One region of the Marinococcus tarijensis genome, then DNA from elsewhere that is predicted to be linked to it. Evidence: riboswitches for the same ligand, from Rfam matches in the RefSeq annotation. Region 1 holds a riboswitch; the other holds the start of a gene.
What was found. Region 1 has a riboswitch for S-adenosylmethionine ahead of ACTTK7_RS05775 (methionine biosynthesis PLP-dependent protein). Riboswitches for the same ligand answer to the same signal wherever they lie in the genome.

Region 1 (4,421 bases):
CGGCATCCTCGAGCCGGCTGAAGGCTTCACTGATCTGCACTCCCCCGTGCATGACGCCGACATCCCCAAGCGCCACCTGGGCAATTACAGGAATCTCTTCATCTTTACTGCGGATGTAACGGACAATCTGCAGAAGCTCGGGGAGATCGTAAAACGTTTCGAGCAGCAGACCATCCACCGGTTCAGCCAAAAAGACATTCACCTGTTCCTGCAGCGCCTGACTCAGAAACTCATCTGAATGTTCGCTCACCTGAACGCCTTTTATCCCTCCGACTGTAGCAAATACATACGCCGATCCGCCGGAAGCATTCCTCGCCAGCCGCACGCCGGCCCGGTTAATATCCTGTACTTTATCTTCAAGGCCGTAGCCTTCAAGCTTCACCCGGTTCGCTGCGTAGGTGTTTGTCTGCAGAATATCCGCCCCGGCTTCTGCATATTCCCGGTGAGCATGCTCCACCGCCTCAGGGTCCGTCAAATTCATAGCTTCGAACGAGCCCTTATAGCCCTTCTGGTAAAGATATGTGCCCATGGCCCCATCGCCGATCAAAATCGAGGAATCGAGTTTTTCGAGTACGTTCATAGCTTTGCCCCTCTCCTGCCTATGAGTTACAGCGCTCTGAGCGCCTGTTCGAGATCTTCAATTAAATCGTCCTTATTCTCTATGCCGATACTGAAGCGGAGCAGGCGGTTATCCACACCGTTATGGACCCGTACTGCTTCCGGCATATCTGCATGCGTCTGCGTGGCGGGGTACGTAATAAAGCTTTCGACTCCGCCCAGACTTTCTGCGAATGTGATAATTTTAATGTTTCGTAAAAATGAATCCACCCACTCTTCGTTTTCAAGACGGAAGGAAAGCATGCCTCCCCGCCCCGAATAAAGTACGTCTGTTATCTTTTCGTGACCGCTGAGATACTCTGCGATTGCTTTGCCGTTTTCTGTATGCTGCTTCATGCGGAGATTCAAGGTTTTCATCCCGCGCATGAGCAGCCAGGAATCAAACGGGCTTAAAATTGTTCCCATACCGTTTTGAAGTGCCCCAATTTTTTCAGAAAGCTCGTCTACGTTGGATACAATCAGTCCGGCAATCAAATCATTGTGGCCGCCTAAATATTTCGAAGCCGAGTGAACCACAATGTCAGCACCTTCCTCTATTGGACGCTGAAGCACCGGGGTATAAAACGTATTGTCCACGATAAGCCAGGCACCGTGCTTTTTCGCAAGCAGCGAAAGCTCCTTCAGATCCGCTTCGTGCATCAGCGGGTTCGTCGGCGTCTCAATAAACAGCGCCTTTGTTTTATCTGTTATCAGCTGCTCAAATGCTTCGAGATCCCTAGGGTCACCGTATGTAACCGTGACGCCCCAGTGCCGCCACCCTTCTTCGAACAGACGGTACGTCCCGCCGTAAATGTCGCTTGTTGCAATCACTTCATCACCGGTTTCAAATATCGCAAACAGCGTCTGGATCGCAGCCATCCCCGAGCTGAGGGCAAACCCGTGTTTACCTCCTTCAAGCGCGGCGATACCGTTTTCAAGCAGGTCTCTCGTCGGGTTGGCTGTCCGGGAATAATCGTACCCTGTGGATTCTCCAATGCCCGTATGCTTATACGCTGTGGAAAAATAAACAGGAGGATTGATCGCTCCGGTCCGCGGGTCGGAATTATTACCCAGTTGTGCCAGGATGGTTTCTATCTGCAGTTGCTTTGACATGTCACAGCCCTCATTTCTTTAAAATTAATGCATTAAATGTACGAAAAGGCCTTCTTCCTTAGACAGAAGAAGACCTTGGCATGCAATACTTCCTCTCATCTCGCAAGCACAGAGCTTGCAGGAGTTAGCACCTGACCGCATCACCTGCGGCTGGTTGCTGAGACTTCCAAGGGCCGATCCCTCCATCTCTCTTGATAAGAAACGTTATATGATTACTTTCCAAAGTACATGAAACGAATCGATATTGCAAGTAACCTTTTTATTCCGGTGCAATATCAACATGCAGCTGGTTTTCATTGCCGCAGACGCAGCGGCGAAAACCCGTTTTCATCTCCCCGGCCTTGTTCTTTCTGCCGCGGAGAATGTACTTTTCCCCGCATTTTGGACAGCGGATAACAACGCGGTAACGGCGGTCTTCTGACATAGTAGCTTCGTCCTTTCGAGTTGTTATTTCGCATTGGCTTTATTTGCTTTCGACAACGCAAACCACCACAAAAATAGCATGAACGGAATAAGATAATACAGAATGTTGCCTAAAGAAGCACTTAATATATAGTCGTACAGCCCGTGGAAGATAAGCGGAATCGCAAGAGCAAGAAAAAAAGAGAAGATGCGCCTGCCGTAACGGGAGGCGCGCTTCGCTGATACCGCATAGTAACCCATAATCACACCCAGGAGCGCGTGCACCGTTACCGGCAGCAGGGCCCTCGTGACAGCCGTTTCAATGCCGTTTGCAATTAAGTACAGGATATTTTCAAGCGAAGCGAAGCCAAGCGACAGGGACAGCCCGTAAATAACGCCGTCGTAAGTATTTTTAATCGGGGCAAATCGAAGCACAAACGTATACAGGAGGAAAAACTTGATGCCTTCCTCAAGCAGGGCAGCCTGGGTATACTGCGCCGCAAAAAGCGGCATGCTTACCCCTTCTGTTTCAAGCGCATGTTCGATCACAAGCACCGGGAATACAATCAGCACCCCTATGACAAACGCACGGATGACCGGCAGCCTCCGTTCCACGTCCGCCCGGCGTTTTAATGTGAAATATATCAGTAAAGCAACAGCCGGTGCCAAAGCCGCCATAATCAGTGCGATCACCTTTCGTTCTCACCCTCTCTTGTTAAACGTATCGTATCATGCTATGTTCAAATTCGTAAAAGAATCAAGCCAGCCACAGCCCGGCCGACGAGGAGGAATTGAAATGAAAAAAATACTAGTTATCCACACAGGCGGCACGATCGCCATGACCCAGACGGAGGAAAGCGGTGTGGAGCCGGGGCTTCACAACCCTTTAAGCCACTGGAGCCGCATCGCCAATCAAATCGCTGAAATTGTTACGAGCGATTTCCTGCACCTCCCGTCTCCCCACATTACTCCGGAGCACATGCTTTCTTTACACGAGCACATGCTTGAAAAGCTTTCCGGGGATACATATGACGGTGTCGTTATTACGCACGGCACCGACACCCTGGAAGAAACTGCCTATGCGCTCGATCTTTTTCATGACAAAGACCTGCCGGTGGTAGTGACAGGCGCCATGCGTTCAAGCAATGAAATCAGCGCTGACGGCCCCCAGAATTTCCTGGCGGCTGTCCGTACTGCCGCAAGCGAGAAAGCGCGGGGTATCGGCGTTCTCGTCGTTTTAAACGAAGAGATCCATTCTGCAAAAAACGTGACAAAAACCCATTCGTCCAACATTGCCACATTTCAGAGTCCTCAATACGGTCCGCTTGGCTTTGTGACGAACAACGAAATATTTATCCATCACTACCCGGCAAGTCGCGAGCATTTTTCGCCGGTCAATATGAATAAGAAGGTTCTCCTTTTAAAAATGGCAGCCGGCATGGATGCTGCTTTGCTTTCCCCGCTGCTCGACCAGCCGCTTGACGGTATTATTGTTGAAGCATTCGGCCAGGGCAACATTCCTCCAACCATCGTGCCGCTCCTTGAGGATTCGATCGCCAAACAGGTGCCCGTGGTCCTCGTCTCCCGCTGCCACAGCGGTGTCGTCCAGGCTACCTACAGCTATGAAGGAGGCGGCTACCAGCTGAAGCAAAAGGGCGTTATCTTTACAAACGGGCTGAACGGCCAGAAGGCGCGCCTGAAGCTGCTCGCTGCCCTCGATGAAAAACGGCCGCTCCAAGCTATCCGCGACTGCTTTGAAAACATTGAGTAGCATACCCTGTACACTAAAAAAGCCACCAGTTTATTAAAACGAAGTGGCTTTTTTTCGTGCTATATTTTCCGCTATTTTTTCTCCATGAAAGCGCCCGTTTTCGATAAATATCTCATTCGCTTCATCCCCTGCGGCTATAACTCCCGCAATATAAACGTTTTCCCGGTTTGTTTCCATCGTTTCCTCATCAAAGGACGGACGGCCCGACTGTTCATCCACAGCAATACCGAGCTGGCGGAAAAAAGCTCTCGACGGATGATAGCCGGTCATGGCGAAAACAAAATCAGCCGGCACGGAATGGGAGGTGCCCCCCTGTTCATAAATGACCTGGTCGGGCTCAATACGCACGACGTCTGATTCAAATTCCATTCGGGCTGCGCCGCGCCGGACCATCGCCTGAAAATCAGGGAGGATCCACGGCTTAATGCTTTTGGAATACTCCTCTCCCCGGTAGAGAACCGTCACCTGAGCGTTCACCTGCTCAAGGGCAAGAGCCGCATCTACAGCTGAGTTTCTTCCGCCGATGATAACGATTTTC
Region 2 (4,421 bases), on a different contig from region 1:
CATTACGATACCCGATTTTCTTGAAAACCGCTTCCACGATAAAACAAAAGCACTGCGGATTGTTTCGGCATTATTTATACTTATTTTCTTTACCTTTTATACCTCTTCCGGACTGGTCGGGGGCGCTACCCTGTTTGTCAGCTCCTTCGGCCTTTCCTATCAGGCAGCTCTTTGGATCGGCGGTGCTGTTATTATTACCTATACGTTTCTCGGCGGATTTATGGCCGTCAGCTGGACTGACTTTATCCAGGGTATTCTAATGTTTTTGGCGCTCGTTGCTGTTCCGATCGCTGCCGTTATAGAAATTGGCGGATGGGGCAATTCTGTTCAGACCGTGGCATCCATTAATCCGGATGCGTTAAGTGCCTTTACGAATGTGAGTGTTATTTCTGTGGTCTCCCTGCTTGCCTGGGGGCTGGGCTACTTCGGCCAGCCGCATATTATTACCAGGTTTATGGCGATACGTTCCGAAAAAGAAATTCCAATGGCCCGGTTTGTAGGCATGAGCTGGATGGTTATTTCTCTGCTCGGTGCTATTTTTACAGGGTTTATCGGCATTGCCTACTTTTCAGGGAACGCCCAGCTAGGAGAAGGGAACCAGGAAACGGTCTTTATTATGTTTACACAGGTACTGTTTAACCCATGGGTGTCCGGGGTTCTTCTCGCAGCGATTCTGGCTGCTATTATGAGCACAGTGGATTCCCAGCTGCTTGTATCCTCAAGTGCTCTTGCGGAAGACTTTTATAAAGGGATGCTCCGTCCTAAAGCTTCTGACCGCGAGCTCGTCTGGGTCGGCCGGATTGGCGTTATCGTCATCGCCCTCATCGCCCTGCTCCTCGCCTCCAATCCGGGAAGCACGGTACTTGAACTTGTAAGCTACGCATGGGCCGGGTTCGGTGCAGTGTTCGGGCCTGCGATGCTTTTCTCCTTATTCTGGCGCCGGACAAGCATGTGGGGTGTACTTGCCGGGATGATCGCCGGCGGTGCCACTGTAATCATCTGGGTCCAGCTTACCGGAGGGCTGTTTGACCTTTATGAAATAGTACCAGGCTTCTTCATCAACGTCTTAATCATTATTGTCGTCAGCCTGCTCGGACCGAAGCCTTCAGACAAAATTAAAAATGAATTTGACTCTGTGGGAACATACACGGAGAAAAACTGAGCAAAAAAATACCCGCTTCCTGATGTAAACAGGAGCGGGTATTTTGTATATTTACTTCTGTTTTTCGGTGAATGCCTGTTCCTGAAGCGCTGCCGCTTTGTCCGTGCGTTCCCAGGGCAGATCAACATCATGACGTCCAAAGTGGCCATAAGCGGCTGTCTGCCTGTAAATCGGCCGGCGGAGATCAAGCATTTTGATGATGCCGGCCGGCCGGAGATCAAAGTTTTCATTAGCAAGCTTTACGAGCACCTCTTCTGATACTTTTCCCGTACCAAACGTAGCGATCGATATGGAAACCGGCTGAGCTACTCCGATCGCGTACGCAAGCTGAACCTCGCATTTATCGGCAAGTCCTGCTGCAATAATATTTTTAGCTACATACCGGGCTGCATACGAAGCGGAGCGGTCGACCTTTGTCGGGTCTTTACCGGAAAACGCACCGCCGCCGTGACGGGCATAGCCTCCGTACGTATCAACAATGATTTTTCGCCCGGTAAGCCCGGCGTCTCCCTGCGGTCCGCCAATGACAAAGCGGCCGGTCGGGTTTATGAAATAGTTGGTTTTAGCGTCGAGAAGCTCTGCCGGCACTACCGGCTCGATAACGTATTTGTGCATATCCTCTTCAATCTGTGCAAGCGTTACGTCATCCGAATGCTGGGTGGAAATAACGATCGTTTCCACCCGGAGTGGCTTCCCGTCGTCTCCGTATTCCACAGTAACCTGCGTTTTCCCATCGGGACGCAGATACGAAAGATTGCCGTCTTTCCGAACTTTTGTTAACTGGCTTGCCAGCTTGTGTGCAAGCGAAATCGGCAACGGCATGAGCTCATCGGTTTCGTTATCTGCATACCCAAACATCAAGCCCTGGTCTCCCGCTCCGATCGATTCCAGTTCATCCTCGGTCATCGATCCTTCACGGGTTTCAAGCGCCTCATCAACACCCTGGGCAATATCGGCCGACTGTTCATCTATAGACGTCAAAACCGAGCACGTTTCGTAATCGAAGCCGTATTTTGCCCGTGTATAACCGATATCTTTCAAAGTTTCCCTGGCAATTTTAGGAATATCCACGTATGTAGATGTCGATATTTCTCCTGCCACCAATACGAGACCAGTGTTTACTACTGTTTCCGCTGCCACCCGGGCATTCGGATCATCCTTTAAAATTGCATCCAAAATCGCGTCGGAAATCTGATCACACACCTTGTCCGGATGCCCTTCTGTAACAGATTCCGACGTAAATAAACGTCGTCCAATTGTAGACACGCTGCTGCCTCCTTTTTAACTGCCTGCTACGGTTGTACTCTCCCATTCTTGGGGTAGACGAAAAGAAAACGGCAGTAGGCCGTTGTGTACAGGAAAAGCCCCTTGTCCCAAAAAATTGAGGGAAAAGGGGCTGTCAGTTCAGCTTTTTCGCCTCTTATCTTTCAAGGCATCTGTCTGCCTCTCCAGGTTAGCACCTTTCCGTTACCGGATGGTTGCTGGGCTTCTCAGGGACTGTCCCTCCACCTGCTCAGGATAAGAGTATCCGTTCGTACAAAATCTTAACGCAAACCCTATTTGATGTCAAACCTAGTGCCCTCCCCGCTGACATGTTTTGTCATCGCAAAGGAAATGAAACCACTGATACCGATTAACAGAAACAGTGTGATACAGCTTGCGGCCAAGCGTTTCTACTCCCGGCAGTAAAAATACTGCCTTCAGCGGCTTCAAAGCCGGAATAGTATAACATAATTTTTTCACCGTATAATAACCAGCGTATACGTACGTATTGTCCTCAACACTGTGCATCTGTTCTTCAAGCGGTTCTCCCTTGAGCATCGGGTACTTTTCAAATAAATCCTCATCATATATAGGCTTCCAATTCACCCTGTTCGTCTTATCTATCGCTGAAAGATAAGTATGGAACCTGGTGCATAACGGACAATCACTATCATAGAATACAATAAATTCCGGTTGTCGTTCCATAGTTGTTCCCCTTTCATTGCTTTCTTACATCTTTTCCCTCTCAGGTCTAAAAATATTCATGAACTTTTTTAATGAATAAGTATGTACTATTAAACTAAATGTGTTACACTATTTTATATTCTATCCATCATTCGTGATGAATAAATCCAACTTCCCCCTCATTAAAGGAGTGATTGTTTATGAAGCCGCCGTTCGCTTCCAAACCCGAAACAAATCTATTGAATGAAGCGCACGTCCAATGGAATCTCTCTGTCCCTGCGCTTGTGAAGCGCTCGCTGGCTCTACAGGAGGGCTCACTTACAGCAGAAGGTGCTCTTGCCGTGAAAACAGGCAAATATACCGGACGGTCGCCAAAGGATAAATATATTGTCGATGAGCCCGGCAGTTCTCCTTATATTGACTGGGGAAATGTAAACCAACCAATGTCCGAAGAAGTGTTTGAACGGCTTTATAAAAAAGTGATGGCTCATTTGAACAGTCAGAATGAAGTATTCGCAAGCGACGCTCTGGCCGGGGCCGACCCTGACTACCAGCTTCCTGTCCGGGTCATCACCTCCTGCGCCTGGCATCAATTGTTCGCCCGGCAGCTGTTTATCCGACCAGACGGAAGAGAAAATCCTTCTGCTCCACCCTTCACACTCATAGCTGCACCGGAATGCAAAGCAGACCCTGAGACAGACGGCACCTCGTCGGAAACATTTATCGTCATCAGCTTTGCACAGCGCAAGATTTTAATCGGCGGCACAGAATACGCCGGGGAAATGAAAAAATCGATCTTTTCTGTCATGAACTACCTGCTCCCTGAACAAAACGTACTTCCGATGCACTGCTCGGCAAACATTGGCAGTGACGGTTCAAGTGCTTTGTTTTTCGGCCTTTCCGGTACCGGAAAAACAACCCTTTCCGCAGATCCTTCCCGGCTTTTGGTCGGCGACGATGAACACGGATGGTCCGAAAACGGTATTTTTAATATTGAAGGCGGATGCTACGCCAAATGCTCGAACCTTTCCAAACAGAAAGAACCACAGATCTGGAACGCTATCCGTTTTGGCGCTGTACTTGAAAACGTTGGTATAGACGATGCCAGCGGAAAAGTTGACTATACGGATACTCAGATTACGGAAAACACAAGGGCGGCTTATCCGATTGAACATGTCGATGGGATTGTCCCCTCCGGCACAGCCGGCCATCCCTCGGCGATCATCTTTTTAACCGCAGATGCATTCGGCGTTCTTCCGCCAATCAGCAGACTCACGAAGGAGCAGGCCATGTACCATTTCCTCAGCGGCTA

Region 2: another riboswitch for S-adenosylmethionine. It lies ahead of metK (methionine adenosyltransferase); the one in region 1 lies ahead of ACTTK7_RS05775 (methionine biosynthesis PLP-dependent protein).

What each region holds. Positions count from the first base shown of each region.
Region 1 is NZ_JBQOJA010000007.1:64,917-69,337, forward strand. Features, by position in the region: gene ACTTK7_RS05770 (bifunctional homocysteine S-methyltransferase/methylenetetrahydrofolate reductase) at 1-580, opposite strand, end outside; gene ACTTK7_RS05775 (methionine biosynthesis PLP-dependent protein) at 607-1,710, opposite strand; SAM riboswitch class I at 1,803-1,911, opposite strand; gene ACTTK7_RS05780 (hypothetical protein) at 1,970-2,134, opposite strand; gene prsW (glutamic-type intramembrane protease PrsW) at 2,158-2,805, opposite strand; gene ACTTK7_RS05790 (asparaginase) at 2,909-3,883, shown strand; gene ACTTK7_RS05795 (YpdA family putative bacillithiol disulfide reductase) at 3,917-4,421, opposite strand, start outside.
Region 2 is NZ_JBQOJA010000034.1:14,445-18,865, reverse strand. Features, by position in the region: gene putP (sodium/proline symporter PutP) at 1-1,162, shown strand, start outside; gene metK (methionine adenosyltransferase) at 1,214-2,428, opposite strand; SAM riboswitch class I at 2,580-2,687, opposite strand; gene ACTTK7_RS14935 (thiol-disulfide oxidoreductase DCC family protein) at 2,735-3,130, opposite strand; gene pckA (phosphoenolpyruvate carboxykinase (ATP)) at 3,310-4,421, shown strand, end outside.